One region of the Acidovorax sp. 69 genome, then DNA from elsewhere that is predicted to be linked to it. Evidence: predicted binding sites of a transcription regulator. Region 1 holds the regulator's gene; each other region holds the start of a gene.

Region 1 (3,274 bases):
GCACTCCGCTGAAAGTGGACGTTGTACGAGATCGTGCCGCACTTTCGCGCATCGTGGCCGGAGGCAAGTTGGAGAACATCTACCGCCTGCAGATCATGAATGCAACCGAGGGCGAGCAGCGCTACCGTATCAGCGCTCGTGGTCTGGATGGATTGGAAGTGTCTTCAGAGGCTGAAGTGGACATTGGACCTGCCGAGTCACGCTGGGTGGCTGTGCGGCTGCAAATACCGTATGGATCCGCCACACCGGGTTCCCATGCCGTTCAATTTGATGTGGGCGCGGTCGGGGCTGCCGCTCATGTCACTGAGAAATCTGTGTTTTTGGTGCCGCGCTGAGTGGCATCCTTGTGCAAGGTCGTTTTGGCCTTGTGTTGATCGAGATTGTTGAGGAGTAAATCGCATGTCTTCAAACCCAGCCATTGGATCTACGGCAGCGGCACCTTGGTGGAAGTTCGGCCATGTCTGGCTGGTGCTTGCCGGGCCGGCCATCGTGATCGTTGCCGGCTTTGTGACCTTATGGCTCGCGGTTTCGCGGCCCGATCCGGTGATTGCCGAGGATTACTACCGCAAAGGCATCGAGATCAACAAGACGCTGGAAGCGCCAGAAAAGAGCTTGGCACCGGCCATGAAGGCCCGTAACCATGCAGCTACGCCGGTGCAAGACCAGCCGCGCTGAGTTCAGTGAACATCCGGCGCTGCCGTTGTTGGGCAGTCCGTACAAGGAGTCAGGACTGATATGTGGATGCAACGCCTAATGTGGATAGCATGGCCCGCTTTTTTAATGGCGGGAGTGCTGGAGATGCTTGTTTTTGCAATGGTCGATCCGCAGGACCTGCATTGGTTTGGGCAGCCCTTGGCGCTCTCAAGACAGGGTGTTTATACCCTGGCGTTCTTCGCGTTCTGGATCATCACGCTGGCATCCAGTGCGTTGACCACGTTGCTGGCGATGTCGCCCTTTGAGGTCAATCGTTGCCCGGTGCCTGACGGTGAGCGGCCTGACGACTGTCGCAAGACACCCTCGTGTTCGTGAGGCGCTGACGCGAGCGCCTTGGGTGTATTAGAGCCTGTTGGCTGCAGTGCGGCCGCAGCTGGTCAGGTCAGTGGCAGGCCTGCTGGCTGTTCACGATCCGCTTGAGGGCATCCGTGTCCAGGATGCGGACGTGGCGCTGCTTGACTTCCACAATGCCTTCTTCCACAAACTTTGAGAACGTGCGGCTGACCGTTTCGAGTTTGAGGCCAAGGTAGCTGCCGATTTCCTCGCGGGTCATGCGCAGCACCAATTCAGACTGGGAGAACCCGCGTGCATGCAGACGCTGCACCAGATTCAGCAGAAACGCCGCGAGACGTTCTTCAGCGCGCATGCTGCCTAGCAGCAGCATGACACCATGTTCGCGCACGATTTCGCGGCTCATGATTTTGTGCACATGGTGCTGCAAGGCCGTGACTTCGCGGGACAGCTCTTCGATGCGGTCGAATGGCATGACGCAAACTTCGGCGTCTTCCAAGGCCACGGCATCGCAGGTGTGGTGGTCGTTCACGATGCCGTCAAGGCCGATGATTTCACCCGCCATCTGAAAGCCCGTGACCTGATCGCGCCCATCCTCGGTAGCCACGCAGGTCTTGAAAAAACCGGTGCGTATGGCGTACAGTGAGGTGAAGGATTCGCCATTGCGAAACAACGTGCTGCCGCGCTTGATCTTGCGTCGAACGGCGACAACTTCATCGATGCGCTGTAACTGCTCTTCGTTCAAGCCTACGGGCATACACAGCTCTCGCAGGTTGCAGTTGGAGCAGGCGACTTTGATGGTGAGCGGGTTCATAGGCGTGAGCTAGGTTTAGGTGTCGAGCATATCGCGCCCGGTTCGGTACGGCGACAAAGCCTCAAGGGGCGGTTGAGCGACTGACATGCATCAAATTGTCGCTGGTTGGCCCATTCGTTCGCTTGATGCAGGTCAAGGACATGATCCAGAGGGTACGGCACAGTCAGGGTGTACGCAAGGATATTCCCCCATGACTGCTGTTTCGCCCGATCTCCTGCGCCGTTTTGACGTGCCAGGACCCCGCTATACCTCCTATCCGACAGCCGACCGTTTTGTCGAGGCGTTTGGGCAGGACGACTATGTTCTGGCGCTGGAGCAACGCCGTTCTGGGTCCGTGGCCAAAGCGCTTCCGCTGTCCATCTATGTGCACATTCCCTTCTGCGAGTCGCTGTGCTACTACTGCGCTTGCAACAAGATCATTACCAAGCACCACGATCGCGCAGATGTCTATTTGCGCTACCTGAGCCGCGAGATTGATCTGCACACTGCGCACTGTGGTGTTGGGCAGGTGGTGAGTCAGCTGCATCTGGGTGGAGGCACGCCGACGTTTTTGTCCGACGCGGGACTGCGCGAACTCATGTCCATGCTCAAGCGCAGTTTCACCCTTGCGCCTGGGGGGGAATACTCCATTGAGGTGGATCCTCGCACCGTCAATGCGGATCGGTTGGCACTGTTGGCTGAGCTGGGGTTTAACAGACTTAGTTTTGGTGTGCAGGATTTTGACGCCGAAGTGCAAAAGGCCGTACACCGTATACAACCTGCCGAGCAGGTGTTTGCGTTGGTGGAGTCTGCGCGCTCGTTGGGTTTCGACTCAGTGAATGTGGACCTGATTTACGGTTTGTCGCGCCAGACCCCCGAGTCGTTTGACCGGACGTTGGCGCAGGTGGTCCAGTTGCGGCCAGATCGCATTGCGTTGTATGCCTACGCGCACCTTCCTGAGCGTTTCAAGCCCCAACGGCGCATCATTTCTGCCGAGCTGCCGACGGCATCAAGCAAGCTTTCCATGCTCTCGCGGTCGCTGGATGCTTTCATGGACGCCGGGTACGTGTATGTGGGCATGGACCACTTCGCTCTTCCCTCAGATGCCCTGGCCGTGGCCAAGCGGCAGGGGCGCCTGCATCGGAATTTTCAGGGCTACAGCACACAACCGGACTGTGATTTGATCGGGCTCGGGGTTTCTGCGATTGGGCGAGTAGGTGCCACCTACAGCCAGAATTCCAAGACGTTGGAAGAGTACTACGACTTCCTTGACCAGGGGCGTCTTCCTGTCGTACGCGGTTTGGCGCTGACGCGCGATGACTTGGTGCGCCGCGCGGCCATCATGGCCTTGATGTGCCAGGGCGAGCTGTTGTATGAGTCCATGGAGCAGGCTTGGCTGATCGACTTCCGGCAGTATTTTGCGGCAGAGATTGCCCAGCTGGAAGGCATGGCGGAGCAGGGCCTGGTACGTGTGGG
Region 2 (3,274 bases), 3.2 Mb from region 1:
CTCGATAGCTACAAGGACCTTTTCGCCCATGTGGCACGCCAGCTGGAGGCCAGCGGCTATGACACCGCCACCATTGCCAACCGCATGAGCGGCAAGGCCGTGGCCGAGTTCGACCAGGCCGACAAATTGATGGGCGAACTCGATGTGGTGCTGCGCAATGAGGTCACGCAGTCTGTCGCCGACCAAGGCGAAGTGTCGAGCCAGACCAAGTGGCTGTTTGTGCTGGCCGTGCTGATCACGGTGGTGGTGGTGGTGCCCACCACGCTGATGAACATGAACTCTATTTGCCGTCCGCTGGAAGATGCCCGCAAGATGGCGCAGGCCATTGCGGGGGGCGACCTGTCGCAGCATATTTCGGCCGAGGGCAAAGATGAAGTGGCCGACCTGCAGCGCGCATTGCGCGACATGCAGCAGGGCCTGGGTGCGCTGGTGGCGCAGGTGCGTGATGCCAGCGGCAACATTGCCACGGCCAGCCAGGAGATCGCCACTGGCAACCAGGATTTGTCGCAGCGCACCGAGCAGACTGCCAGCAATGCCCAGGAGGCCGTGTCCTCGCTGACCCAGCTCACCTCCACCGTGCAGCAGACCGCGTCGTCGTCGCAGATGGCGAACCAGCTCGCTGCGTCGGCCTCCAGCACCGCCACCCGCGGGGGGTCGGTGGTGGAGCAGGCTGTGGCCAGCATGCACGAGATCTCGACCTCCAGCCGCAAGATCGGCGACATCATCGGCCTGATCGATTCCATTGCCTTCCAGACCAACATCCTGGCACTCAACGCGGCGGTGGAAGCCGCCCGCGCTGGCGAGCAAGGCCGTGGTTTTGCCGTGGTGGCCAGTGAAGTGCGCAGCCTGGCGCAACGCTCGGCCGCAGCGGCCAGCGACATCAAGGGGCTGATCCAGAGCAGTGTGACGGCGGTGGACGGCGGCGTGCGCCATGTGGAAGACGCGGGCACGGCCATGAAGGACATCGTGAGCAGCGTGCAACGCGTGGGTGACATCATTGGCGAGATCACGGCTGCGGCGTCCGAGCAGTCGGCCGGCATTGGCCAGGTGAACCAGTCGGTGGGCGAGATCGACCGCATGACGCAGCAGAACGCGGCGCTGGTGGAAGAGTCCGCCGCCGCGGCCGATTCGCTGCGCGAGCAGGCGGCGCGCCTGTCGCAGGTGGTGCAGCAGTTTCGCCTGGCGGATGCCATGGGGCATGGCCACGACCAAAGCCATGGCAGCGGCGTGGCTGCGCCTCGCCATGCGCCGCAGGTGCTGGCCTCGGGCCCTGCACAGGCCCGGCTGGCCCGCTGATTTCGCCCGCACGCTACCCGCCGCCGCCCTGTGTGGCTTCTGCGGGAGTGGCGCCCCTCCGATGCCCTGCAAGTTTGGCTTGCAGGGCCTTTTTTTTGGGGGGCGGTGCGCGCCTGCGCGCAGGCCACCCTTCGGTGGTGTTTATTGACCTGCGTCATGGGCCGGCCTGGGCCTGCGTGGCACCCTTGAGCCCTGTCTAACCTGGGGAGAGCGCCATGCCGTCGATCAGTCTGCGAACCATTCGCGAGGAGCATGCGTCGCTGGCAGCGGTGTTGCACTCGCTGCGCCTGATGCTTGATCAGGGCCCGGGCGATGAACCTGCCGCGTTTTTCGACGTGATGCGGGCGATGTTGTTCTACATCGATGAGTTCCCGGAACGGCAGCACCATCCCAAGGAGTCTCAGTGGCTCTTTCCCAAGGTGGCGGCGCGCTCACCCGAGGCGGCCGAGGCCATTGCGCAACTGGAGCGTGACCACGAAGGCGGCGAAGCCGCCGTGCGCGAGTTGCAGCACCTGCTGTTGGGCTGGGAGCTGATGGGGGATGCACGCCGTGAGGCGTTTGCGCAGGCGCTGGAGCGCTATATCCGCTTTTACCTGGAGCACATGCGCGTGGAAGAAACCGTGGTGATTCCGGCTGCCCAGCAGCACCTGGAGGAGGGCGACTGGGCGGCCATGGACGCAGCTTTTGCCAGCAATACCAATCCGCTGGCCCAAGGCAAGCCACGCGATGCCGCCTATGACCGCTTGTTTACCCGCATCGTGATGCGGGCACCCAGCCCCATCGGTTTGGGGTAACAACCCCCAGCGCGACGGCCCTGGTCAGGGCCGCGCCGGTATCCGCATCAGCCGCTGTGGCGCGGCTTTGAGGCGGGTGGACAGGGGTTTTGTTCAGCCCGCTTTGTTTAGCCCGCTGTCAGGGCGGGGTAGTCCGTGTAGCCCTCGGCACCACCGCCGTACAGCGTTGCCCGGTTCACTTCGTTGAGCGTTGCGTTGGCTTTCAGGCGCGCCACCAGGTCGGGGTTGGCGATGAACGGGCGGCCAAAGGCCACGATGTCGGCGCCGTTCGCCAGGGCGGCGTCGGCCAGTTCGCGCGTGTAGGCGTTGTTGACCATCCAGGCACCTTGTCCGCCTGCTGCGCGGTACGCAGCCTTGAGCGCAGCGTAGTCAAACGGGCGTCCCTCCACTTCGCGCGGGCCGCCGGTAGCGCCTTCGATGATGTGCACGTAGGCCAGGCCCAATGCGCCGAGTTCGCGGGCCACGTAGTCAAACAGCGGTTGGGGCGCTGCGTCCACGATGTCGTTGGCGGGCGTGACGGGTGACAGGCGGATGCCGGTGCGGCCACCACCTATTTCTTCCACGATGGCGCGGGTCACCTCCAGCAGCAGGCGGGCGCGGTTGGTGATGCTGCCGCCGTAATCGTCGGTGCGCTGGTTGGCGCCGGTCTTGAGGAATTGGTCGATCAGATAGCCATTGGCGGCGTGGATCTCGACGCCGTCAAAGCCCGCTGCAATGGCGTTGCGGGCCGCGTGGCGGTAGTCCTGCACGATGCCGGGGATTTCTTCGGCATCGAGTGCGCGGGGCTGTGAGGTCTCGGTGAACGTGGGCACGCCGTCTTTGATCAGCACGGTCTTGGTGTGGGCGCGGATGGCCGAGGGAGCCACGGGGTGGGCATTGCCCGGCTGCAAGTCGGTGTGCGACACACGGCCCACATGCCACAGCTGCACCACGATCTTGCCACCCGCCGCGTGCACGGCGTGGGTCACTTTTTTCCAGCCGTCGAGTTGCTCGGTGCCGTACAGGCCGGGCACATCGGCATAACCCTGGCCCTGGGGGCTGATGGCGGTGGCCTCGGAGATGATGAGCCCGGCGCTGGCGCGCTGCGCGTAGTAGGTGGCGACGAGATCGGTGGGGATGGCCTCGGGCGAGCGGTTGCGCGTGAGCGGCGCCATGGCAATGCGGTTGGTCAGCTGGAGGTCGCC
Region 3 (3,274 bases), 1.2 Mb from region 1:
GAGGATTCGTCCTTCTCGCGGCGCACGGCTTCACGCTCGATCTGCAGCTGAATCAGGCGGCGATCAAGCTTGTCCATCACCTCGGGCTTGGAGTCCATCTCGATCTTGATTTTGGACGCTGCTTCGTCAATCAGGTCAATCGCCTTGTCGGGCAAGAATCGGTCGGTGATGTAGCGGTGGCTCAACTCGGCCGCGGCCACGATGGCGGGGTCGGTGATGTCCACGCCATGGTGCACTTCGTACTTCTCTTGCAGGCCGCGCAGAATGGCGATGGTGGCCTCCACCGTGGGCTCGCCCACCAGAATCTTCTGAAAGCGCCGCTCCAGCGCTGCGTCTTTTTCGATGTACTTGCGGTACTCGTCGAGCGTGGTGGCACCCACGCAGTGCAGCTCGCCACGGGCCAAAGCGGGCTTGAGCATGTTGCCCGCATCCATCGCGCCTTCGCCCTTGCCAGCGCCCACCATGGTGTGCAGCTCGTCGATGAAAACGATGGTCTGGCCTTCGTCCTTGGCCAGCTCATTGAGCACGGCCTTCAGGCGCTCTTCAAACTCGCCGCGAAACTTGGCACCGGCCAACAAGGCCGCCATGTCCAGCGACAACACGCGTTTGCCTTTGAGCGACTCAGGCACCTCGCCCGCCACGATGCGCTGGGCCAGGCCTTCGACGATGGCGGTCTTGCCCACGCCGGGCTCGCCGATGAGCACGGGGTTGTTCTTGGTACGGCGCTGCAGCACCTGGATGGCGCGGCGGATTTCATCGTCACGGCCAATCACCGGGTCGAGCTTGCCCATGCGGGCGCGCTCGGTCAGGTCCATGCAGTATTTGGCCAGGGCCCCGCGCTGGCCTTCGGCCTCGGCGCTGTCCATCTTCTGGCCGCCGCGCACGGCTTCAATCGCAGCCTCCAGGCTCTTGCGCGTGAGGCCGTTGTCCTTGGCGATCTTGGCGGCCTCGCCCTTGCTGTCGATCACGGCCAGCAAGAACAGCTCGCTCGCAATGAACTGGTCGCCGCGCTTGATGGCCTCTTTCTCGGTGGCCTGCAGCACGCGGCCCAGCTCGGGGCCGCCCTGCACCTGGTCGTTGCCCTGCACTTGCGGCAGCCGCTTCACGGCGGCCTCGGCCGCCGTCAGCAGCCCCGGCACATTGGCGCCCGCACGCTGCAGCAGCGCCTTGGGGCCGTCGTCTTGCTTGAGCATGGCCACGAGCATGTGCACGGGCTCGATGTAGGCGTGGTCATTGCCCAGCGCAATGCTCTGGGCATCGCTCAGGGCTTCCTGGAACTTGGTGGTGAATTTGTCGAGACGCATGGGTTGATGTCCTCCGAATTGCACTGCAGTTGGGGCAAGCACTGCCTCATTTCAAGGCAGCAGGCAAACGAATGAATTGACCCAGGTCAGAGAATCGATGGTGAGCGACCGCACCAGGCCGCTATAGATTCAATAGCTATCGGTGCTTGTTCTGCAAGCGCAGAACGCCATTTTTATGCAAACACCCACCATTTAGGCGTTGGAGGCAGTGATGCCCCAACGCGCCAGCGCCGCGTCGTCACTCACCCGCGCATCCACCCAGCGGGCGCCCTGGGGGGTTTCTTCCTTCTTCCAGAACGGCGCCTGGGTCTTGAGGTAGTCCATCAAAAACTCGCAGGCCTGAAAACTCTGGCCCCGGTGGGCACTGGTCACGGCCACCAGCACGATCTGGTCGAGCGGCTGCAGCAGCCCCACGCGGTGGATCACGCGGGCGCCAAAAATATCGAAGCGCCGAAAGGCCTCGTCCACCATGGCCTCGATGGATCTCTCGGTCATGCCCGGGTAATGCTCCAGCTCCATGGACGACACCTGATCCCCTTCATTGCGGTCGCGCACCGTGCCAATGAAACTGCACACGGCACCGACACCCTTGTTCTCGCGGCGCAGTGCAGCCACTTCCGTGGACAGGTCGAAGTCCTCGGGCTGGACGGAAACACGGGGCAAAGTCATGGCAAAACTCTCAACGGGCTGATAACGAAAAGCAAGAAGGCTGGATCAAGGCGACCGGTGCAGTCGGGGCGCAGCCAGCAAGGCACGCTCTTCCTCGACCACCTTGTGCAGCTGTGCCAGTGACGGCGACGGCGGCAACTGGGCCAGCAGGGTCTGCAGGCGCGTGACATCGCCCACCGTGGGCGCCACCTTGATCTGTGCGATGGCGGCATCCACATTGCCGCCGCGCACCAGCGCCAGCACTTTGGCCGGCCATTCACTTTTGTTACGTGCCATAGATTGGTAAAAAATTTGTCTGTACGATTCGCCCGCACTGTACCCGCACTGCCGCCCCTTGCACCTGAAGCCCATGGCCACACAAACAATTCAAACCGATCTGTACAAGCTCTACCCGTCCCCGCGCAACACGGTGCGCGACGTGTTTGCGCACCAGGTCTTCGTGCCCCACCCCTACGCCATCATTGACCTCGATGTGATGGAGCTGGCGGGCAAAACGACACTGTTTGGCGCCTGCCGCCTGTCGGACATGAAAATGGGCCAGGTCGTGACGTTTGAGCTGCCATCCGACCAAGCCAGGTTCGAGCGGCTGTTCACCCCAGACTGAGCGATGCCCATGGACGATGACAACCAGATCCACGTACCGCCCTCGTTCATGGCGGTGTACACCGACGCCCGGGGGCGCCTCACCGACAAGGCGAACGGTGTGCGCACCCGCTACGAGCTGTGTGAAGACCTGGCGGGCCACTTGGTGGAACATGCGCAGACGCTGTACCACGTGCAGGCACCGTCCGAGACCGAAATCCTGCGGCGCATTCACGCAGGGCTGTGTACGGCCGAATCTGGCGTGTCGGTGCCTGAGGCCACCTGGATCGTCACCCGCCTGGCCGAGCTACTCGCCTGGCAATGCCCCGAGCTGATGGCACCGCAGCCAGAGCCAGCGGACGGCACATCACAACAACCGCACACAGGCTGAACTGCTTTTTTGCACCGCTGGTGCATCGCTATACTGCGACCCATGCCCACGCACGCTCCCCTCGCCATGACCGCCGCTTCTGCGGTGGCCTTGCCGTGCGTGGTCAAAGCCAAAAAACCAAAGCTCATCTGACCGGAGCTGTGGTTCCGTCCGGATGAGCGACGGAACCTCCTGGCAGAAAATCTCTCCTCCCTCTTTTTCCTTCCCGGTATTCCGTGCGCTCTTCAGGGCGGTTCTTCCATCGGTCGAACCCACCCAAGGATGCTACGCATGCCCACCCACACTTCTGTAACGGCCGATATCGCAACGGCCGCCCTCCCCGATCGCT

Evidence for each region. Region 1 encodes FNR, which switches genes on or off when oxygen is low (the NO sensors DNR and NnrR bind a similar motif). Its sites were predicted from a motif close to TTGATNNNNATCAA; they were not measured.
Region 2: CLU85_RS00295 (hemerythrin domain-containing protein) is a predicted target of FNR. The motif match lies at 1,441-1,454, and genes of this name have one in related genera.
Region 3: clpB (ATP-dependent chaperone ClpB) is a predicted target of FNR. The motif match lies at 1,381-1,394, and genes of this name have one in related genera.

The regions. Positions count from the first base shown of each region.
Region 1 is NZ_PGEP01000001.1:3,294,483-3,297,756, reverse strand. It holds gene ccoG (cytochrome c oxidase accessory protein CcoG) at 1-335, shown strand, start outside; gene CLU85_RS15080 (FixH family protein) at 400-675, shown strand; gene CLU85_RS15075 (hypothetical protein) at 736-1,029, shown strand; gene fnr (fumarate/nitrate reduction transcriptional regulator Fnr) at 1,097-1,819, opposite strand; gene hemN (oxygen-independent coproporphyrinogen III oxidase) at 2,010-3,274, shown strand, end outside.
Region 2 is NZ_PGEP01000001.1:57,666-60,939, reverse strand. It holds gene CLU85_RS00300 (methyl-accepting chemotaxis protein) at 1-1,296, shown strand, start outside; gene CLU85_RS00295 (hemerythrin domain-containing protein) at 1,512-2,090, shown strand; gene CLU85_RS00290 (alkene reductase) at 2,198-3,274, opposite strand, start outside.
Region 3 is NZ_PGEP01000001.1:2,120,822-2,124,095, reverse strand. It holds gene clpB (ATP-dependent chaperone ClpB) at 1-1,304, opposite strand, end outside; gene CLU85_RS09740 (molybdenum cofactor biosynthesis protein MoaE) at 1,497-1,973, opposite strand; gene CLU85_RS09735 (hypothetical protein) at 2,019-2,249, opposite strand; gene CLU85_RS09730 (hypothetical protein) at 2,323-2,577, shown strand; gene CLU85_RS09725 (hypothetical protein) at 2,587-2,946, shown strand; gene dapA (4-hydroxy-tetrahydrodipicolinate synthase) at 3,217-3,274, shown strand, end outside.